Blastococcus colisei: one gene and its partner. The protein of the gene in region 2 interacts with the protein of the main gene of each other region in a pairwise test. Links are inferred from orthologs where the notes say so. Each region holds a gene or a part of one and is shown on either strand. Other genes may lie near its edges. The genes, in order: ileS and FHU33_RS09800.

Region 1 (11,357 bases), 920 kb from region 2 along the record:
TGGTCCAGGGCCCCTTCGTCGTACTCCGTCAGCCCTTGACGCTGCCGGCCAGGAGCCCGCGGACGAAGTACCGCTGCAGGGCGAGGAAGACCAGCAGGGGCAGCACCATGGAGACGAAGGCGCCCGCCGCGAGCAGGTACCAGTCCGAGCCCCGGGTACCGGCGAGCTCGGCCACCCGCACCGTCAGGGGGACGACGTCCGGGGCGCCACCGGCGAAGGTGAGCGCGACGAGCAGGTCGTTCCACACCCAGAGGAACTGGAAGACGCCGAAGGCGGCGATCGCCGGGGTGAGCAGCGGCAGCAGCACCTGGAAGAAGATCTTCACGTGGCCCGCGCCGTCCATGCGGGCCGCCTCCACCAGCGAGGCCGGGATCTCCTTCATGAAGTTGTGCAGCAGGAAGACCGCCAGCGGCAGCGCGAAGATCGAGTGCGACAACCAGATGGTCCAGAAGGAGCCTGCCAGCCCGGTGTCGACGTAGAGCGTCAGCAACGGGATGAGCGTCACCTGGATCGGCACGACCTGCAGCGCGAAGACCGCGACGAACAGGATGCTGCGGCCGCGGAACGGGATCCAGGCGAAGGCGTAGGCCGCCAGCAGCGCCAGGGTGATCGGGATGACCACCGCGGGCAGCGTGATGACCAGCGAGTTGACGAAGAGCGAGGCGAAGTTGGTCTGCCCGCCGTAGAGCACCTCGTTGTAGTTGTCGAGGGTGAACTGCGGATCGGTGAACGCGGTCCACCAGCCCGTACGGCGGATGTCGAGCTCCGGCCGGAACGAGGTGATCAGCAGGCCGAGAGTGGGCACCGTCCAGAGGACGGCGATGACGATCGCGATGACCGAGGCAGCGGGGGAACTGAGCTTGTTCTTCGCCTTCGCCGCTCGGCGCTCGGTGCGGGAGACCTTCCGATCCGTAGGAGGAACCGGGGCCATGACGGGGGTCGTCGTGGTCATCGGATCTCCTCGCTCAGGCGCAGCTGGCGGACGTTGTAGGCGACGATCGGGATCACCAGCACGAACAGCAGCACCGCGAGGGCCGCGCCGAGGCCGAAGTTGAACTGTCGGAACGACTGCGTGTAGAACTCGTTGGCCACGACGCTGGTGTTGAACTGCCCGCCGGTCATGGTCCGGACCACGTCGAAGACCTTGAGCGTGACGATCGCGACCGTGGTGAGGACGACCACCAGCGCGGGCCGGATGCTGGGCACCGTGACGTAGCGGAACATCTGCACGCCGCTCACCCCGTCGAGCCGGGCGGCCTCGACGATGTCGTCGGGGATCGCCTTGATCGCGGCCGACAGCACGGTCATCGCGAAGCCGGCCTGGATCCAGATCATGACGACGATCAGGTACACCGTGTTCGACGGTGCGTTCAGGAGGAACTGCTGCGGCTCCATCCCGACCATCGTCAGCAGCTTGTTGAGCAGGCCGATCTGGTTCACCCCGGGCTGGTCGGGGCGGAACTCGTAGACGAACTTCCAGATGACGCCGGCGCCGACCATGGAGATGGCCATCGGCAGGAAGACGAGGGCCTTGGCCAGCGACTCGAACCGGGTGCGGTCGACCAGGTAGGCGTACACCAGGCCGAGCGCGGTGGTGACCAGCGGCACCAGCACGACCCACAGGACGGTGTTGCGCAGGACGGTCTGGAAGTTGTCGGTCGTGAAGACCGTGACGTAGTTGTCGAACCCGACGAAGTTCGAGCCGTCGCGGTCGTAGAACGAACCGCGGACGGTCTCCAGGGCGGGGTACACCAGGCCGATCAGGAGCAGCAGGACCGTGGGACCGAGGAAGCCGGCGGCGACAACCCAGGTCGGCACCCGTTTCGGCCGGTCCACCATGAACAGGATGGCTCCCATCACGGCGGCGAACAGCAGGATGGCGACCACCATCAGGGCGAGCTTGTGCCCCGTGGTGGTCGCGTCGAGGAACCACTGCACCGCTGACGACCTCTCCTCGGAAACGGGCCTGCCGGGGGATCGCGGCGGCGCTGCCCGTGCCGCGCCGCCGCCATACCCCGGCCGACCACGATGGGACGGGGCGGGCCCGTCAGCTGTCCGCTGACGGGCCCGCGTCGATCAGGACGCCGGCCAGGCGTTCTCGACCGCGGTGAGGACCTCCTCGGTCGGCTTGTCCGTGGCGATCCAGTCGGTCAGTCCCGTCCAGAGCGCACCGGCACCGACCTCACCGGGCATCAGGTCCGAGCCGTCGAAGCGGAACTCCGCCTCCGGGTCCTGGAACAGCTCGGCGGCGAGCTGGTCGATGGGGGAGGTGAGGTTCTCGACGTCCAGACCGGTGTTCGCGCTGACCCAGCCCGGGCCGGAGACCTGGGCCTTGATGTTGGCCCACTCCGGAGAGGACAGGTAGGTCTGGAACGCCTGGGTCGCCGGGTCGTCGTTGAAGGCCGCGGTGAACTCGCCGCCGCCGAGGACCGGAGCGGCGTCGCCCTCCATCGGCGGGAGCGGGAACGCGAAGACGTCACCGTCCTCGGCGACCTCGGTGCCCTCCGGCCAGTTGGCCTGGTAGAAGGATGCCTGCCGGTGCATCCAGCAGCTGCCGTCGAGGATGGGCAGACCGGCGTCGCCGAACTCGGTGGTGGCGATGGACTGCACCTCGCCGAGGCCGCCGTTGACGTAGTCGGGGTTCTTCAGGATGCCGCCGACGGTGTCGAGGGCCTCGACGATCTGCGGGTCGTCGAAGGGGATCTCGTGGTTGACCCACTGGTCGTAGACCTCGGGACCGGCCGTCCGCAGGACGACGTCCTCGAGCCAGTCGGTGGCCGGCCAGCCGGTGGCGTCACCGGAGGCGATGCCGGCGCACCACGGCTTGGCGCCGCTCTCGGCGATCTGGTCCGACAGCTCGATCATCTCGTCCCACGTCTGCGGGATCTCGTAGCCGGCCTCCTCGAACATCGACGGGGAGTACCAGACGAATGACTTGGCGTTGGCGCCCAGGGGAGCGGCGTAGAAGGTGTCGTCGACCGTGCCGTAGGCCTTCCAGCTCTCGTCCCAGTACTCGTCGACGTTCGCCGCGGCCTGCTCGGGAGCGGGGACCACCGCGCCGGTGTCGACGAGAGTCGCCAGCAGACCGGGCTGCGGGATGAAGGCGATGTCGGGGGCGTTGCCGCTCTGGACGCGCACGACCAGTTGCGCCTCGAACTCGCGGGAGCCCTCGTACTGCACGTCGACGCCGGTGCACTCCTCGAAGGGCACGTACGAGTCGATGTGCGGCTGGTCCTCAGGGTCGGTGATCGAGGTGTAGACGGTGACCGTCTCGCCCTCGAGGTCACCGAACTCCTCGTAGGGCGCGCAGTCGAGCTCGAACTCGGAGGCCTCGGCGGAGCCGCCGCCGGCGCTGCCGCCGTCCACTTCGTCGGCGCCACAGCTGGTGAGCAGCAGTGCCACACCCAGGCCGCCGGCCAGGACCGACGAGCGCCGGCCTCTCGCGCGCATGTTCATGTGTTCCCTCTCAGACGTCCGCGGCTGCCTCGCCGCACTGCGTGGCTCCACACGGGCGCCCCCGGCCGGGCCGGCCGGGGTGCCTGCCCGCGGACCATAACGTCGGGAAGGCGGGGGTCACGGTTCGGTTCGACAACCGTTATGAAGGCGTCATCCCTTCGTGAACGGGCAGGTCACGGCTGGATCACGGTTGTCGCCCGGGAGGTGTCCGGCCACCGCCGGACCCTGGTTGCGGGCACCCCCGCGTGCCAGAGTGGGCCGATCGTCCACCGGCGCAGGAAGGGACCCATGGCCGCCATCACCTACGACCGCGCCACGCTCGTGTACCCGGGCGCGACCCGCCCGTCGGTCGACGCGCTCGACCTCCAGATCGCCGACGGGGAGTTCCTCGTCCTGGTCGGCCCGTCGGGCTGCGGCAAGTCCACCTCGCTGCGGATGCTCGCCGGCCTGGAGGAGGTCACGGACGGGACGATCCGCATCGGCGACCGGGACGTGACGCACGTGCCGCCCAAGGACCGGGACATCGCGATGGTGTTCCAGAACTACGCGCTGTACCCGCACATGACGGTGGCGGACAACATGGCGTTCGCGCTCAAGATCGCCGGCATGCCCAAGGAGGAGCGGCTGGTGCGCGTCCGGGAGGCGGCGCGCCTGCTGGACCTGGAGCAGTACCTCGACCGCAAACCGAAGGCGCTCTCGGGCGGGCAGCGGCAGCGCGTGGCCATGGGCCGGGCCATCGTGCGTCAGCCGCAGGTCTTCCTCATGGACGAACCGCTGTCCAACCTCGATGCCAAGCTGCGCGTGCAGACCCGCACCGAGATCGCCGGGCTGCAACGCCGGCTCGGGACGACGACCGTGTACGTCACCCACGACCAGGTCGAGGCCATGACCATGGGTGACCGCGTGGCGGTGCTCAAGGACGGCGTCCTCCAGCAGGTCGACACCCCGCGCAACCTGTACGACCACCCCGCCAACGAGTTCGTGGCCGGTTTCATCGGCTCCCCGGCGATGAACCTGGTGTCCGTGCCGCTGTCCGAGGGCGGGGCGATGCTCGGTGGCCACCCCGTGCCGCTGGCGCGCTCGGCCGCCGCCACCCTCGCCACCGAGGGCAGCCGCACGGCGACGCTCGGGTTCCGGCCCGAGGCGGTCGAGTTCGTGGGCGCGGGGGAGGGGTTCCCGGTCGAGGTCCTGGTCGTGGAGGAACTCGGCTCGGACGCCTTCGCGTACGGCCGGTTGCACGGCGAGTCCTCGCAGGACGGCGAGGACATGCTCCTCGTCCTGCGGGCCGACGCCCGCCGTCCGCCGGCCAAGGGCGAGACGGTGCACGTGGCCATCCGCCCCGGTGAGGCGCACGTCTTCTCGTCCCAGACAGGGTTGCGGGTCGCCCAGGTCGACCGGTGAGGGCCGTGCCCGCCGCCGGCCGCCGCGGGGCCCCGGAGCCTGGGGATCGCCCGTGATCGCGGCGGCCGCACTCCTCGTCCTCCTGGGCCTCGGGCTGTTCGTCGGAGGCATCCTCACCGGGCTGACCGCCTACTACTGGGCCTGCGTCGGGGCGTGCCTGGTGGCCGCGGTGCTGCTCGTCGTCGTGTGGCGCCGGCTGCGCACCGGGTCCGCCGGGGCCGCGACAGCATCGGAGGGCGCGCCCACGGTCCGCGCATCGACCGACCCGGTGACGGCGGTGGCCCCCGCTGCCGCGGGCAGCGCGAGCCAGGAGGAGGTGGCCGACGCCCCGGCCGGCGGAACCTCCGCGGAGCGCACCACCCCGGCTCCTCCGGAGGACCTCGGCGACCCGCCGGTGGAGGAGGTGGAGGTCACCGACCTGCTGCTGGTGGTCGACCTCACCGACGAGGTGCTGGTCGTCGACGAGCACCCCCGGTACCACCTCACCGGGTGCGCGTACCTGGGTGGTCGCACCGCCATCCCGCTGCCGCTCGACGAGGCGCGCGCCGACGGCTTCACCCCCTGCGCCGTCTGCGCCCCGGACCGCACGCTGGCCCAGCGCGCCCGCGACCGGAGGTAGCCGGACCGAGCCGGGCCGGGGCCTATGCGGCGCGGGCCACCCAGAATCGCAGCCCCTCGGGCCCCTCGAAGCCGGCTCCCTGCCCCGCGGTGCCGGCGTGCACTGTGGTGGCCAGCACCTCACCGGCAACCTGCTCGGCGTGCTCGGTGAGCGCCTCGGCCACCGCGCCGTTCCCGGCCCACCACAGCTCGATCCGGTCGCTGACCTCCAGGCCGCTGGTCTTGCGTGCCTCCTGGATCAGGCGGACCACCTCGCGAACCAGACCGGCCCGCTCCAGCTCCGGCGTGAGCGCGAGGTCCAGCGCGACGGTCAGGCCGCTCCCGCTGGCCACCGTCCAGCCCTCGCGCGGCGTCTCGGTGACGATCAGGTCGCCGTCCTCCAGGCCCACCTGTGCCCCGTCCACCTCGACGGTGGCCGTGCCGGCGCGGTAGGCGGCGGTGAGTTGGACGGCATCGGCGGCGGCCACGGCCTTCGCCACCGCCTGGACCTGCTTGCCCAGGCGACGGCCGACGGCCCGGAAGTCGACCTTCAGGCTCACGTCGACCAGGTCGCCCTCGGCGACCGACAGCTCGGCGACGTCGAGGACGTTGAGCTCGTCGGCCACTTCGGCCACCAGGTCGCGCGGCAGCGACGCCCAGCCGGGAGCGGCGACGACGGCGCGGCCCAGGGGCTGACGGGTGCGCACCTTGGCGGACGTGCGGGCCGACCGGCCCAGCTCCACGAGGCGACGCACGAGGTCGACCTGCGCCACCAGCGCGTCGTCACGGGCGTCCTCGTCGACAGCCGGCCAGGAGGCCAGGTGCACGGAGTCCGGGGCGTCGTCCCGAAGGCCCGGGAGGACCGCACGGGTCCAGACCTCCTCGGTGACGAACGGCGTGAACGGCGCCATGAGCCGGGTCAGGCCGTCGAGCACCTCGTGCAGCGTGGCGAGCGCGGCGGGGTCGCCGTCCCAGAAGCGTCGCCGGGAACGCCGCACGTACCAGTTGGAGAGGTCGTCGACGAACTCCGCGATGAGCCGGCCGGCGCCCTGGGTGTCGAAGTCCTCCAGCGCCGCGGTGACCCCGTCGGTGACGGCGGCCAGCTCGGCCAGCGCCCACCGGTCCAGCAGCGGCCGCTCCGCCCGCGCCGGCGCCGGCGAGGTGGTGGGGTCCCAGCCGTTGGCCTCGGCGTAGAGGGTGAAGAAGCTGGCGGTGTTCCAGTAGGTGAGCAGCACCTTGCGGACGACCTCGGACAGCGTCTCGTGCCCGACGCGGCGGGCCGACCACGGCGAGCCGCCGGCCAGCATGAACCAGCGGACGGCGTCGGCGCCGTGCCGGTCCATCAGCGGGATCGGCTCGAGGATGTTGCCCAGGTGCTTGCTCATCTTGCGGCCGTCCTCGGCGAGGATGTGGCCCAGCACCAGCACGTTCTCGTAGGAGCTCTTCTCGAACACCAGCGTGCCGATGGCCATCAGGGTGTAGAACCAGCCGCGGGTCTGGTCGATGGCCTCGGCGATGAACTGCGCCGGGTAGGACGCCTCGAACTCCGCCTCGTTCCGGTGCGGGGCGCCCCACTGCGCGAACGGCATCGAGCCCGAGTCGTACCAGGCGTCGATGACCTGGCGGACCCGCCGGAAGGTGCCCTCCTCGCCGGGCAGGGTGAACGTCACGTCGTCGATGAACGGCCGGTGCGGGTCCAGGTCGGACAGGTCGCGTCCGGTCAGCTCCGACAGCTCGGCCAGCGAGCCGACGGCGACCAGGCGGCTCGGGTCGGCGTCGTTGCGCCAGATCGGCAGCGGCGTGCCCCAGTACCGGTCGCGGGACAGCGCCCAGTCGACGTTGTTGTTCAGCCAGTCGCCGTAGCGGCCGGTCTTGATGCTGTCGGGGTACCAGTTCGTCTGCTCGTTCTCGGCGAGCAGCTGGTCCTTGATCTGGCTGGTCCGGATGTACCAGGACGGCTGGGCGTAGTACATGAGCGGCGTGTGGCACCGCCAGCAGTGCGGGTAGCTGTGCTCGTAGCGCAGCTCCCGGAAGAGGACGCCGCGGTTCTGCAGGTCCTCCACCAGCGCGGCGTCCGCGGCCTTGAAGAAGTGGCCGCCGACCAGCGGGACCTCGGGCAGGAAGTGCCCGGTCGGGTCGATCGGGTTGACCACGGGCAGGCCGTAGCCACGGCACACCGCGAGGTCCTCGGCGCCGAACGCGGGGGACTGGTGGACCAGCCCGGTGCCGTCCTCGGTCGTCACGTAGTCGGCCAGCACCACGTAGTGGGTCGGCACGTCGGTCGGGAACTCGACCAGCTCGAACGGCCGCTGGTAGCTCACCCGCTCCCAGTCGCGGCCGGTGGTCCGTGCAAGTACTTCGATGCCATGGCCCTCGGCGTCGTCGCCGAGGACGGCGGTCACCAGCGGCTCGGCGACCACGAAGGTGCCGGCGTCCGTGCGTACGACGACGTAGGTGACGTCGGGGTGCACCGCGACGGCGGTGTTGGACGGCAGGGTCCACGGCGTCGTCGTCCAGATCAGCAGGTCGGCCTTGCCGGCCCATTCCCCGCTGGTGACCGGCAGGCGGACGTAGACCGAGGGGTCGGTGAGCGTCTCGTAGCCCTGGGCGACCTCGTGGTCGGACAGCCCGGTTCCGCAGCGCGGGCAGTACGGCGCGACGCGGTGGTCCTCGACCAGCAGGCCCTTCTGGAAGATCTGCTTGAGCGACCACCAGACGCTCTCGATGTAGGCCGGGTCCATCGTCCAGTAGGCCGTGGACATGTCGACCCAGTAGCCCATGCGGCGGGTGAGCTCGGAGAACGAGTCGACGTGCCGCTCGACCGACTCGCGGCAGCGCGCGTTGAACTCGGCGATGCCGTAGCGCTCGATGTCGGGCTTGCCGGCGAAGCCGAGCTCCTGCTCGACCGCGATCTCCACCGGCAGGCCGTGGCAGTCCCAGCCGGCCCGGCGGGGCACGTGCCAGCCCTGCATGGTCTTGAACCGCGGGAAGACGTCCTTGAACGCGCGCGCCTCGATGTGGTGGGTGCCCGGCCTGCCGTTGGCCGTCGGCGGGCCCTCGTAGAAGTTCCACTGCGGCCGGCCGGCCGACGCATCCAGGGAGCGGGCGAAGACCTTGCCGTCCTCCCAGCGCCGCAGGATCTGCTGCTCCATGGCCGGCAGGTCGACCTGTGGGGGCAGCGCGGCGAACGGACCGGCGGGGGAGGGAGAACTCACGCCCCCATTCTCCCCGACCCGCCAAACGGGTTGCGGGGCGCATCCTGGATCTGCGGCGGCGGCGGTGGTGCGGGCGTACGGGAGACTGCCCCCATGGACGGCGCCCGGTGAACACCACGGTCACCGTCGCCCTGGCGATCGGCGGCGTCGTCGTGCTCGTGGCCGCGGTCGCCCTGCGACTGGCCGACCGGCTGGGTCTGCCCAGCCTGCTGATCTACCTCGGCATCGGCCTGGCGATCGGCGAGGCGGGGCTCGGGGTGCAGTTCGAGGACGCCGAGCTGACCCAGAACCTCGGCGTTGCGGCACTGGTGATCATCCTCGCGGAGGGCGGTCTGACCACCCGGTGGTCCGACGTGCGCCGGGCCATCGGGCCGGGCCTGACGCTGGCCACCGTCGGGGTGGCCGTGAGCGTCGGCATCACCGCGGCGATCACCGTCTGGCTGCTCGGCGCCACCTGGGGCTTCGCCCTGCTGCTGGCCGCCGTGATCGGGTCCACCGACGCGGCCGCGGTGTTCGCGGCGCTGCGCCGGCTACCCCTGCCGCGCAGGCTCGCCGCCGCGATCGAGGCCGAGAGCGGGCTCAACGACGCCCCGGCGATCCTGCTCGTCACCACGCTGGCCGCCTACCTGACCGACTCCGATGCCGCGGCCTGGTGGCTGGTCGTCCTGCAGGTCGTCGGACAGCTGGTCGGGGGAGCGGTGTTCGGCATCGCGATCGGCCTGGCCGGCGCGGAGCTCCTGCGGCGGGTGGCTCTGCCCCTGGCCGGCTTCTACCCGCTGGCCATGCTCGCGCTGTGCGTGCTCGCCTTCTCCGTCGCCACCCTGGCGGCCACGTCGGGCATCGTGGCGGTCTACCTGGCCGGCGTGGTGCTCGGCAACGCCGCCCTCCCGCACCGCTCGGCCAGCATCGGCTTCGCGGAGGGCATGGCGTCACTGGCCCAGATCGGCCTCTTCGTGCTCCTGGGCCTCCTGGCATCGCCGTCCCGGCTGCTCGACGCCCTCGGGCCCGCCCTGGTGGTCGGCGGGGCGCTGCTGCTGGTCGCCCGGCCGATCTCGGTCGTGGTGAGCCTGGCCTTCTTCCGCTGGCCCGGGGCCCAGCAGGCCTTCGTGTCCTGGGCGGGGCTGCGGGGCGCCGTCCCCATCGTCCTGGCGACCTTCCCCCTCACCGCGGGGGTTCCCGGCGCGGAGAACATCTTCGACACCGTGTTCGTCCTGGTCGTCGTCTTCACCCTGGTGCAGGGGTGGTCGCTGCCATGGGTCGCCCGGCGACTCCGGATCGCCGCGCCGGTCACCCCCCGCGACGTCGACGTCGAGTCGGCGCCGCTCGAGCAGCTCGATGCCGACCTGATGCAGCTGACCGTGCCACCCGGCTCCCGGCTGCACGGCGTGTACCTCCCCGAGCTGCGGCTGCCCGAGGACGCCGCGGTGGTGCTGATCGTGCGCGAGGGCCGCGCGTTCGTCCCCGACGACACGACCAGGCTGATGCGGGGCGACCAGGCGCTGCTGGTGTCGGCCAGACGCTCGAGGCCGGAGGCGGAGCGGCGGCTGCGGGCCGTCAGCCGCGCCGGGCGACTGGCCAGCTGGCGGGGCGAGGACGGGCGGGCCACCGACCTGGACTGAAGAAGGACCACCCTTCCCCCGACGTCTCGCACGCCCGGCGCGGGACCCTGGAGGGCGGCCGCTCCAGTACGTCACCTGGCTCGCGGCGGGTCCCTGCAGGAGGGCCGCTGCCGTGGCATCGTGAGCTCGACAGCACCGTTCACGGGTGGGAGCGCGGACATGCGGTTCCTGTTCCGGCCACCCGCTGCCGAGGCGACGGGACTGCTGAGCCTGCCCTGGGACCGGCCGCTGGCCGAGTGGGACCCGAGCCGGCTGCTGGAGGTGCCGCAGCGGGGCATCTCGCGGCACGTCGTCCGTTTCGTCGCCACCGGGGGACGCGTCTTCGCGCTGAAGGAGATCAACGAGCGCCTCGCCCGCCACGAGTACGCCCTGCTGACCCGGTTCGAGGAGGAGGGGCTGCCGACGGTCTCCGTCCTGGGGATCTGCGTCGACCGGTCGGAGGACCAGGAGGCCATCCTGGTCACCCGCTACCTCGAGTACTCGATGTCCTACCGCTGGCTGTTCTCCAGCCCCCGGGCCGAGCACTCGGCCGAGCAGCTCCTCGACACGATGGTGGAGCTGCTCGTCCGGCTCCACCTGGCCGGGATCTTCTGGGGTGACTGCTCGCTGTCCAACACCCTGTTCCGGCCCGACGCCGGGGCGCTCGCGGCCTACCTGGTGGACGCCGAGACCGTCGAGCGCCACCCGTCGCTGTCGCCTGGGCAGCGCGCCTACGACGTGGACCTCGCCCGGGAGCGGGTGGGAGCGGAGCTGCTCGACCTGCAGTACGGCGGGCTGCTTCCCGAGAGCATCGACCCCGTCGACGTGGCCGCCGGGCTGCCCCCGCGCTACGAGGCGCTGTGGGAGGAGGTGACCGCCGAGCAGGTGTTCGGGGTCGACGAGCAGCAGTGGCGGATCACCGAGCGGCTGCGGCGGCTCAACGACCTGGGGTTCGACGTGGGCGAGGTCGAGCTGATCACCTCGCCGGAGGGCGCGAAGCTGCGCGTGGAGACGCGGGTCGCCGAGCCCGGTCAGCACCGCCGGGAACTGCTGCGGCTCACCGGCCTGGAGGTGCAGGAGCGCCAGGCCC
Region 2 (10,564 bases):
CGACGCGCCCCTTCCGCCGCCGAACCGTCCGCGGCGGCACGGAGGCGGGCGGCCCCCGCTCCCAAGGTCGTCAGGTGCCCCGCGAGTTCGGTGTTGCCGCGCAGCGCGGAGGCGGCTGCCGCGATGTCGTCGGCGTACCGGCCGATCTCCTGGGCCACGGCCAGTGTGCGGTGCAGCAGCAGGCCCGCCACGCCGATGACCGCGGCCCCGGCACCCAGTCCGGCGACGGCGGCCAGGTGCTCGCCGCGGTTCACGGCTTCTCCTCCGATGGGGCGAGGATGCGCTCGAGGTGGCGATTGACCCCCACGAGGTCGAACAGCGGAGCGGTGTTCTGGCGCGTGCCCTCCAGCGCGGCCGTGATCTCGTCGGCCTGCCGGGCGATGCGGCGGGCGTACCCGATGATCGTCAGCAGCAGCCCGGCGCTGACGACCACGACCGCCCCACCCGCGCACCAGCCGAGCTTCCATCGCACGGAGGCGCTGCTCAGCGCGGACCGGACCGTGGGTGCCGCCGCACCTGGTGTGACCAGCATCACGCCCGGACGCTACTACATGACGCGCACACCTACATGCCCTCCGCCGCGCCATCGAGATCGCCGTCGTCGCCCGGCCCGGACGGTTCCAGCAGGCCCAGGTTCGGCGGCCGGACGGCGACGCGGTTGCCGCGCGCCGTGTGCAGGACGAGGGCTCCGTCGGTCAGCACGTCGACGGCCTGGCCGGCGACGCTGGGCCCCGTCGGACCCAGCGGGATCATCCGCGCACGGACGGATCGGCCCAGCGTCGTGCACCGGGGCGTGTAGGCCTCGAGCACGGCGTCCGCGGCTTGGGCCAGTCGCTCCTCGACCGCCGCGGCCAGCCCGGCCAGCAGCGGCCCGCGCGGTGGGAGCGCGTCCTCGACGAGCACCGTGGCCACGGCCCACTCCGTCCGCTGGGGCCCCAGCTGGACGAAGGCGCCCAGCCGGGCGAGCACGGTGTCCCCGTCCTGCGCCAGAACGGTGTCCGGCCACCCGAAGCGGACGTCGCCCAGCGCGTCGGCCAGGGCGACGGATGCGGTCACGTAGAGCCAGCCCTCCCGCTCCGGCGGCAGATCAGGGTGCAGGACCATCGAGAAGCCCAGTCCCCGCCCGGGACGGACGTGCCACGGCCAGCCGCCGCGGCCCCGCGGCGAGGCCTGGTAGTCGGCGACGACGACGGCACCGGCCGGTGCACCGGACCGTGCCCAGGCCATCGCCTCCGGCTCGGTGGACAGCAGGGCCGGATAGCTGCGGACCGGACGCGGGCCGAGCAGCTGCGCCAGCTCCCCGGCGACCAGGTCGTCGCTCATCGCCAGCCGAGCGTCGCACCGCTCCCGGCGGCGGCCCCCTCGAAATCGGCCGCCAGCCGGTCCCATTGCGGGACGGGGAACCGGGCCATGGCCGACTGCATCGTGCGGGCGAGCGCATCCCGGTCCTCCGCCGACAGCCCCGGATCACCGGCGGCCGCGACCACGGCGCGCACCATCGGGTCGTATGCCGCGGGTGGCAGTTCGAGCAGCACGTGCAGCAGGTTCTGCACGAGGGGCAGGGTCGCGGCCGGGCGGCCCAGCGCGCCTTCGAGGAAGCCGGCCACGGCGGCCTGCCGCTCGGGAGCCGGGGCCTCGACCAGACGGAGCACCTCCTCGCGCACCGTGGCCGTCCAGCGGTCGGGCGGCTCGTCGTCCAGCACGTCCAGCAGGTCGTTCCCGGGTGGCGGCGGCAGTCCGGCGAGCACCTGCCGGGCCTGCGAACGCACCGTGCCGGCCGCGGCCGGCACGGCGAGCGACTGCCGGGCGGCCAGGCGGGCCCGGGCCTCCTGCCCGGCCTGCGCGGCGGCGAGGGCCACATTGGCCTTGGCCATCGCGTACTCCGCGGGGCGCACGGTGCGGGGGAAGGCGCCCAGCGCCCGGCGGAACGTCTCCACGGCCTCGCTCGGCCGGTGGGTGGCGAGCAGCGCCAACCCCAGGACGTTGAGCGCGGCCCCGAGCCCCGGCAGGTCACCGGCGCGTTCAGCGAGCACGGCGGCTTCCTCGAGCAACCGGCGCGCCGCCTCGGGATCGCCGGACGTGAGCAGGCAGCTGCCGTGCTCCCGGGCGCAGGCCGCCGCCTGCGCCGGCCGGCCGACGGTCAGGAAGGACTCGCCGGCGGCCGTCCAGGCGACCTGTGCACCGGCGGGATCCCCGGCGTCGCGGAGAACCAGCCCGAGGTTGTATGACGCCGCGGCCTGCTCCGCGGGTTGGCCGAGCGCCGCGAACGACTCCGCGACCGCCCGGAACGCCGTCGCGGCCTCCGCCCGGCGGCCCGACTCCCGCAGCGCGATGCCGAGCATGTTGCCGGCCTTCGACTCCTCCAGGCGCAGGCCCGCTTCGCCGAAGATGCGGCGGGCCACGGTCAGCGCCTCGCGTGCGGCAGCCGGTTCGCCGGCGGCCAGGAGCGCGGAGCCGAGATGGAACTGCGTCGTGGCGTGCTGCACCGGATAGCGCGAGACGGGATAGCGCGCGAGTCGCGCGGTGAGCGGTTCCGGCCGGCCTGCTGTCATGGCCCGCCTACCCTGCTGCCGTGACCGCGATCGTCGCCTGCTTCGGCAACGTCCTGCGGGGTGACGACGGCTTCGGCCACGCGGTCGCCGAGCGCCTGGCCGCGGAGGACCTGCCGGAGGGCGCCGTCGTCCTCGAGGTCGGCATCGGCGGCATCCACCTGGTGCAGGAACTGCTGCGCGGGGTCGACGTGCTCCTCGTGGTCGACGCCGTCGATCTCGGCCGCCCCCCGGGCACCGTGGTCGTCCAGCGCCCCGACGTGCTCGACGTGGCGACGCTCTCGCCCGAGCGGCGGCGCGACGAGCTGGCCGACATGCACCTGGCGACACCGGAGAAGGCCCTGATGGTGGCGCGTGCCCTCGACGTGCTCCCGGGGGCGACCCTCGTGGTGGGCGTCCAGACGGTCGACACCGACCGGCTGGGCCAGGGGCTGTCCCCGGCGACCGGACGCGCCGTGGAGGTGGCCGCGGCGGAGGTCCTCCGGCTGCTGGCCGAGCACCTCCCCGGCGGGGACTGACGGTCCGGCGGTCCCCTCATGCGGGTCGCGGCTGGATCTGCAGCAGCACCGGGCCCGGCGGGGGATGTGATGCGGCACCGCTGTCCGGCGCGACGTCCATCGCGACGAATCCGGGCAGGTTCTCCCGCAGCGCCTCCTCCACCCCGTACCGGAGGGTCTGGGCGGCCGAGGTGCACCCCGAGCAGGCGCCGCTGAGCCGCACCCGCACCACGCCACGCGCGACGCCGAGCACCTCGACGTCCCCGCCGTGCTCGGTGATGTACGGGCGGACGGGCTCGAGCGCTGCGCTGGCGGCCGCGATGTCGTCCACCCCGACCCCGTAGGCCTCGAACAGCCAGGCGACCGCGGGATCGCTCGACCGCACCGTCTCGGCGCTCTCGCCGAGCGCATCGGCCAGGTGGGTGACCGCCAGCCGGTGGATCGCGTCGACGCCGTCGAGGAGTTCGAACACCCGCTCCTGGACGGGTTCGTCGAAGCTCTCGACCTCGCCGAGCAGCTCCTCGAGCCGGTCCAGCAACGGGCCGAGCTCGGCGAGTGACTCCTCCGGCGTCGGCACCGTGTCAGCCACGAGCGCGGCGGACCTTGGTCATGTGTGCAGTCTCCTGCGTGTCGACGGTTCGGCTGCGTGGTGGCAGTCTGCCTCTGCCGGATGACCTGCGCCACTATCGAGCGCCCGCAGCGAGGAGCACCGGATGACGACGGTGGCACGCTCTACCGCCCTCACGGTCGGCGTGGTGGGCAAGGGCGGGGTCGGCAAGACGACGGTCGCGGGTCTGCTGGCCGGCGCCTGGGCCGGGCAGGGACGGGCCGTGGTGGCCATCGACACCGACTCCAATCCCAACCTGGGCCTCTCGCTCGGACTGTCGCTGGAGGACACCGAGGCCGTTCCGGAGCTGCCGCGCAGCGCGGTGGTGGGCGGCGGGGGTGGGCTGTCAGCGGCCGAACTGGTCGAGCGGTACGGCCGGCCGACACCGGCCGGACCGACGCTCCTCTCGGCAATCAAGGTGGCACAGGCCGGGGCAGGGTGCACCTGCGGCGGGCACGCCACCGTCCGCAGCCTGCTCGCCGACGCCCTCGCGGACGTCGACGTGACGCTGGTCGACATGGAGGCGGGGCTGGAGCATCTGAGCCGGTCCGGCGGCACGCTGGCCCATGCCGATCTCCTGCTGGTCGTCTGCGAACCCACCCGCAAGTCGGTGGTGACCGCCGCGCGGACCGCCGCGCTGGCGGCCGAACTGGGCATCCCGCGCCTGCTCGCCGTGGGAAACAAGGCGCGCACGCCGGCGGACGAGGAGTACCTGCGGGCCGCGCTGGCGGAGGAGGGACTAGCGGTCGCCGGTGTGCTGCCGTACGAGGAGCGGATCGTCGCGGCGGATCGCGCAGGCGATCTCGGCATCCGGGCACCCTCGCCGGCGATGCTGCCTGCCCTCGAGGAGGTCCTGAGCGCGGTGGACGCCCTCGCCGAGGACGCGCCTGCCTAATGCGTCCCGGCCGAGTGCGGCAGCAGGCCTTCGGCCAGGCGGACCAGGGCCTGGACGCCCGGAGAGTCGGCCGCCGCGTCGAACGGGGCCTCGCCGCGCCGTTCCGCCGCGACGATCGCCGGCTCGTCCGGCACCAGCACCGGGTCCAGGCCGGGGAAGGCCGCGCGCACCCGGGACTCGTCGTCCGCGTCGCGGATCCGGTTGGCCGTGACGACCACGCGGCCCAGCCCGCCGGCCAGCACCGCCTCCGCCGCGCGGCGACCGACCTCGAGCGACTTGGCGGTCGGCTCGACGACGACGACCACGACGTCGACCGGTTCCCCGTCCATGCGCAGGACGGTGCCGAGGCCCGCCTCGAAGTCGGCGACGACGATCCGACCGGGACGTTCCAGCTGCCCGAGCAACTGCTCAGGTGAGATGCCGCACTACGGGCAGCCCGGCTCCGGGTTCTGGATCGCCGAGACCACGGCGAGCCGCACGCCGTCCGGGCCCGTCGTGCCGAACCGCTCGACCAGGTCGTCCGCGCTGCCGGCGTGCGCCTCGTCGCCGGCGTTGACGGCGTCGCGCACGGTGACCAGGTGCTCGGTCACCTCCTCGCTCAGTCCGAGCGAGATGCCGAGGTTCGGGTTGGTGTCGCAGTCGAGGGCCAGCGTCTCGTGCCCATGGCGGGCCAGTGTCCGGGCCAGCACCGCGGACGTCGTCGTCTTGCCCGAGCCGCCCTTGCCCACCACAGCGATCTTCACGAGGCCTCCTCGCGGTTGCGCAGGTCGTCCACCAGCGACCGTACTGCCGCGACGGCCGGCGTGTCCGGCCCGGCGTCGACCACGGCACGGCCCAGCCGGTCGGCGTCGCCCACCGCGGGGTCGAACGGGACGGCGCCGACCACGGGCAGGCCGGTGCCGGCAGCGACTCGCTCCGCGTCGTCGGGATTCCGCACCTTGTTGGCCACCGCGACGACCTGCGGCGCGCCGGCAGTCGCGGCCAGCCGGGCCAGGCGCCGGCCGGAGAGCAGCGACGCAGGGGAGGGCTCCACCACGACGAGGAACGTGCGCGCGTAGCGGCCCCAGGTCAGGAACGGCTGGCGGGTGCCTCCCGGGAGGTCTCCGACGATGCTCCACCCGTCGCCGGGCAGGTCGTCCAGCACCCGCTGGTACGCCCAGTGCGGGCGGGTGTTGCTCCACCGGGGCCCGCGGGCCTTGCCCAGCTGGAGGAAGCGCAGCCCGTCCGGCCCCCGCACCGCGTACCGCTCTATGGCGTCGGGCCCGGTCAGGCCCGGGCGCAGGCGGTACCGGCGCCGGCCGGCCTCCTCGTACTCCTCCACCGCGTCGTCGGGCAGCCCGGCGTCCGTCGGGTCGACGCCCAGGGCGAACGCCAGCCCGGGCATGGGATCGGAGTCCAGCGCCAGCACCCGCTCGCCGCTGCCGGCCAGCAGCCGGGCGAACGTCCCGGCCAGGGACGACTTCCCGGCGCCGCCCTTGCCCACGAAAGCCACCCGCATGGCTGGACTGTAGGGCTGGGTGCGGGAAAGGTGGCTAGTGGTACCGCACACCTACCGGACCGCTCGCGGCCGCGCAGCGATCCACGCGAGGAGACCTGCATGTGCCTGGGCGTTCCCGGTCAGATCGTGGCCATTCCCGATCCCGCGGCGGCGCACGCGGAGGTGCACGTCGGCGGCGTCGGCCGGGAGGTGTCGCTGGCCCTGCTCGGCCCCGGAGCAGCCCGCGTCGGCGACTGGGTGGTCGTCCACGTCGGATTCGCGATGGAGGTCATCGACGAGGCGGAGGCGCGCGCGACGCTGGAGGAGATGCAGCGGCTGGACGACATGTACGCGAGCGCGCTGTCCGACGCGCCCGTCGTGGACGCGGGCGAGGAGTACCGCCGTGGCTGAGCGGAGGCCGGGGGCGGTTCCCGGACCGGTCCTCTTCGCCCGGTACGCCTTCGCGCCCAATTCACACGGCTACTGCGGGCCGGCCGACTCCGGCGGGCTCTTCGAGTACGGCGTCGCCGGCCGGGACGACGGCGGCCTGCGCGCGATGGCGCAGCAGTTCGCCGGCGCATGGCCGTACCTGCAGCTGATCGCGGGCGCCACCGGTCTGGCCGACCCGCTGGACCGCCGGGTGGTGGAGGCCTACTGGGTGGGCAGTCCCCGGCTGGACCTGGTGAGCACCCGTGCGGTGGGCGATTCCATGGAGGACCGGTTCCGCGCCGTCACAGGGGCGACGTTCTCGACCCTCACCGAGGGCGTGCTCGCCGGCGGGGTGCCGCACCACAGTTTCGCGGTGTTCTGCATCTACCCCTACACCGGCCTGCTGACCGACGGGCGCAAGGCGCCGCACGCGCTCACCGTGCTGGACCGGTGCCGGATCCGCTGGGGACGGGTGCAGGCGGTCCAGGGCGACCAGGTCGTGGTGGAGAGCCAGCCACTGAGCTGGGACGGTCGCACCCTCCAGCTCGGGCCGCCCGTGCCCGAGACCGTCGTGCAGTCGGTCGACGGGGTCGGGATGGTGGGCACCGTGCAGCCCGGCGACTGGGTGTCCCTGCACTGGGAGTGGGTGTGCGACCGGCTGACCGAACGGCAGGTCGCCCGGCTGCGCCACTACTCGGATCGGCACCTGGCCATCGTCAACGACCGGCAGACCCGTTCGCGGGTGCCTGCGCTCCTCGACTGAAGCGTCACCCGATGGGCCAGCTGCGCTCCAGGGTCCACCCGACCCGGGCACCGACCGGGTGACGGGGGGCGCCGGGCTCCCGGATCAGGAGCTCGCCGAGCGGGCTGTCGACCAGGTAGTCCGAGTGCGGCCCCCGGAACCAGACCGCGCGCAGGTCGCCGTCGACGTCGCCACCGAGCCGGGCCCAGCCCGGCCGGACGAGCAGCTTCGCGGAACCGTCCGGAGCGTCCACCACGGAAGCGGGGCCGGTGAGCCGGGCGGCGAACAGATCCACGGGCTCGCCGTAGATCTGCTGCGGCGTGCCGACCTGCAGCAGCCGCCCCTCGCGCAGCAGCGCGACCCGGTCCGCCAGGCCGAGTGCCTCCTCCGCGTCGTGCGTGGCGTAGACCGCGGCCGCACCGCTGTCGCGCTGGCGGGCGACGAGCTCCTCGAGGAAGACACCGCGGACGTGCGTGTCCAGGTGCGCCGTCGGCTCGTCGAAGAGGTAGACCGACGCCCGCCGGGCGAGGGCCCGTGCCAGTCCCACGCGCTGTTGTTCCCCGCCGGAGAGCTCCGCGGGCTTCCGGTCGGCCAGGTGGGCGATCCGAAGCCGGTCCAGGATGGCCAGCGCCTCGGCGCGGGCCTGCTTCCGGCCCGTGCCGCGACGTCGCGCGGGATAGGCCACCGTGTCCAGCGCGGACAGGTGCGGCCACAACGCGTAGTTCTGGAACACCACGGCCAGGTCGCGGCGCTCCGGTGCCACCGGGCGGCCGTCGCCGGCGACCGTCGTGCCGGCGAGACGGACGGTGCCGGACCTGGGCAGGAGGAAACCGGCCACGGTGTGCAGCAGGGTGGACTTGCCCGATCCGGAGGGCCCCAGCAACGCCAGCACCTCCCCGGAGCGGACCTCCAGAGTCACTCCGGCCAGCGCCGTCGTGCCGTCGTATTCCACGACGAGATCGGTGACCTCGAGGACGGGCTCAGCCGGCACTGGGCCCCTCCGTTCGAGTGCCGGCCGACGGAGCCCCGCGCCCGCCGCGGAGCGCGCGGAACACCGGCCACAGCGCGAGGGCCGGTACGGCGAGCAGCAGGGACAGCACCACCGACAGCGCGGCGGTCGGCCCGATCCGGCCCAGCTCCTGACTGTTCAGCACGACGACCGCCAACGTCTCCGTCCCGGGCCCGTAGAGCAGGCTGGACATGGTGACCTCGTACAGGGCGGTGAGGAAGCAGATCAGCCACGCCGCCAGCAGCGCGGGGGCGAGCGGCCGCAGTGCGACGGTGCGGACGGTGGTGAGCGCGCCGGCGCCGCTGACCCGTGCGGCGCGCAGTTCATCGGGGGGCAGGCGGTCGAGCGCACCGGCGATCGGCCGGTGCGCGAACGCCCAGAGCTTGGCCACGTAGGCCAGCAGGATGAGCGTGAGGGTGCCGGACAGCCATCGCCCGTAGGCGAGCAGCAGGCCGACCGCGAGGGTGGAGCCGGGCAGCACGAGGGTGAGTGTGACGAGGGTGCCGATCGCGCGGCCGGCCCGGCGGCGCTCGAGCACCGCGACGAGGGCGCCGAGCAGCACGAGCAGCGAGGCCGCGGCGAGCGCGAGGCCGACGCTGCGGCCGACCGCCTCGACGGTGCGCGGGGTGAGGATCTCGCGGAAGTGGTCCAGGGTCCAGTTGCCGGGCGTCGGCGGGATCCCGAGCGCGCGGGTGACCGAGGCGAGGGCGAGGGCGGCCAGCGGCAGCGCCACGGTGAGCACCAGGTAGCCGGCCAGGGCGGTGGCCTGGGCCCGCCGTACCGGCCGGCTCCCGGCCACGGCGCTCGTGCCCTGCGCACCTGCCGGGCGCTCCGCCCGCAGCCGCGGACCGAGCAGCGCGTCCGCCGGGGCCACGCATACGGCGGCGAGGACGACCAGCAGCAGGGCGAGGGCGACCGCCTCGAGGAAGGAGGCGGGATCGCCACCGATCGACAGGTCGGCGTAGATCCGTGTGGTCACCGTGCTGAACCCGGCGGGTGCGCCGAGGACGTGCGGAATGGCGAAGGAGCCGAGTGTCAGCACGAACACCAGGACGGCTGCCGCCGACAGCGCGGGCAGGAGCAGCCGGAGCGTGATGGTGAGCAGCACCGTGCCGCTCCTTGCGCCCGACACCCGGGCCGCGCGCTCCAGGTCTGGCTCGGCGCGCGCGGCCAGGCCGGCAGCGACGACCAGGTAGGCCAGCGGCGCGGCGTTCACGACCAGGACCACCCACACCCCGACGGGGCCCAGCAGTCCCGGCCAGTGCAGCCCCGCGACGGTGTCGGTGAAGCCGGCCCGCGCGTAGGCCTGCGTCCAGCTGTAGCCGAGCACGAAGTCGGGCACGACCACCGGCAGCAGCACCGCCACCCGCCAGAGGGCCCGGCCGGGCAGGTCGGGCCGGCGCAGGACCAGCGCGATCGCGACGCCGAGCGGAACGGCGGCGGCGGTCACGGCCGCGGCGAGGAGGAGGGAGTTGCGCACCGCCGTGCCCAACCGGGCCGAGCCGAGGACGCCGGCGAGGTCGCCGTCGCTCTCCTGCCACAGCACCGCGCCCAGGCGCAGCAGCGGCAACGCGACGAGCGCGGCGACGACGGCGAGCACGGCGACGACGGCGCTCCACCGGACCAGCATCGGCGCACCGCCTGGGTGCATCGCTCAGCCGCCGAAGACCTGCTGGTACTCGCCGACGATCGCGTCCTTGTCACTGCCGATCGCGGCCCAGTCGGGGAAGACGATCGGCGCGCCCTGGGGGATGGTCGGCGTGGGCGCCCCAGGCCGGGTGGGGTAGGAGCCGGACTCGCCGACCACCGCCTGTCCGTCGTCCCCGACGACGAAGGAGATGAAGTCCTTCGCGACCTGGGAGTCGGCGCTGCCGGTGGCCAGCGCGATCGGCCCGTAGATGGCCACGGCTCCGGGCTCGGGCCAGGCGACAGCCACCGGGGAGCCGTCTTCGACGGCCGCGTAGGCCGCGTTGGCGATCGTGATGCCGGCGTCGTAGATGCCCTGGGAGACCCCGGCGGTGACGTCGTTGGGCGTGCCCACCTGTACCGCGCCGTTGCCGCGGAGCTGGACGTAGAAGTCCAGGCCGTAGTCCGGCTCGGAGGCGAACCAGCCCAGCGCGCCCAGCGCCGAGGCGGCCACCGAGGGGTCGGGCACGGCCACCGCGTAGTCGCCGGCGGCCAGGTCTGACCACGTCTGCGGGGCCGGGACGTCCGTGCGGTGCAGCGCGAGCATGTAGAGCACGGCGACGCCGACGTAGTCGTCCGTGCGGAACTCCCCGGGGATGGCCGCGGCCTCGGGCGGCGTCCACCCGCCCACGAGCCCCTCGTCGACGAAGGCCTGCACGGTCAGGGGATCGCA

What was found.
Region 1: the proteins of FHU33_RS09800 (region 2) and ileS interact in binary tests that used the Escherichia coli proteins (3 or more experiments, as listed by UniProt). The link is inferred for Blastococcus colisei from one-to-one orthologs.

What each region holds. Positions count from the first base shown.
Region 1 is NZ_VFQE01000001.1:2,964,798-2,976,154, reverse strand. The notes cover bases 5,299-9,042. They hold ileS (isoleucine--tRNA ligase), read right to left. Parts: upstream 8,670-9,042; coding sequence 5,499-8,669; downstream 5,299-5,498. Other genes in these bases: FHU33_RS14075 (potassium/proton antiporter), read left to right, coding at 8,777-9,042; FHU33_RS25020 (hypothetical protein), read left to right, coding at 5,299-5,476. Also shown: FHU33_RS14105 (carbohydrate ABC transporter permease), read right to left, coding at 29-952; FHU33_RS14100 (carbohydrate ABC transporter permease), read right to left, coding at 949-1,938; FHU33_RS14095 (ABC transporter substrate-binding protein), read right to left, coding at 2,077-3,450; FHU33_RS14090 (ABC transporter ATP-binding protein), read left to right, coding at 3,745-4,857; more of FHU33_RS25020, read left to right, coding at 4,910-5,298; more of FHU33_RS14075, read left to right, coding at 9,043-10,288; FHU33_RS14070 (DUF4032 domain-containing protein), read left to right, coding at 10,409-11,357. UniProt on the Escherichia coli protein: Catalyzes the attachment of isoleucine to tRNA(Ile). As IleRS can inadvertently accommodate and process structurally similar amino acids such as valine, to avoid such errors it has two additional distinct tRNA(Ile)-dependent editing activities.
Region 2 is NZ_VFQE01000001.1:2,049,049-2,059,612, forward strand. Bases 1,369-4,319 are described here. They hold FHU33_RS09800 (hydrogenase maturation protease), read left to right. Parts: upstream 1,369-2,572; coding sequence 2,573-3,067; downstream 3,068-4,319. Other genes in these bases: FHU33_RS09795 (tetratricopeptide repeat protein), read right to left, coding at 1,369-2,552; FHU33_RS09805 (NifU family protein), read right to left, coding at 3,084-3,635; FHU33_RS09810 (nucleotide-binding protein), read left to right, coding at 3,760-4,319. In the rest of the region: FHU33_RS09780 (hypothetical protein), read right to left, coding at 1-254; FHU33_RS09785 (hypothetical protein), read right to left, coding at 251-535; FHU33_RS09790 (biotin--[acetyl-CoA-carboxylase] ligase), read right to left, coding at 565-1,323; more of FHU33_RS09795, read right to left, coding at 1,320-1,368; more of FHU33_RS09810, read left to right, coding at 4,320-4,548; FHU33_RS09815 (ATP-binding protein), read right to left, coding at 4,545-4,952; FHU33_RS09820 (nucleotide-binding protein), read right to left, coding at 4,974-5,291; FHU33_RS09825 (nucleotide-binding protein), read right to left, coding at 5,288-6,046; FHU33_RS09830 (HypC/HybG/HupF family hydrogenase formation chaperone), read left to right, coding at 6,146-6,436; FHU33_RS09835 (DUF6390 family protein), read left to right, coding at 6,429-7,217; FHU33_RS09840 (ABC transporter ATP-binding protein), read right to left, coding at 7,222-8,187; FHU33_RS09845 (ABC transporter permease), read right to left, coding at 8,177-9,835; FHU33_RS09850 (extracellular solute-binding protein), read right to left, coding at 9,860-10,564.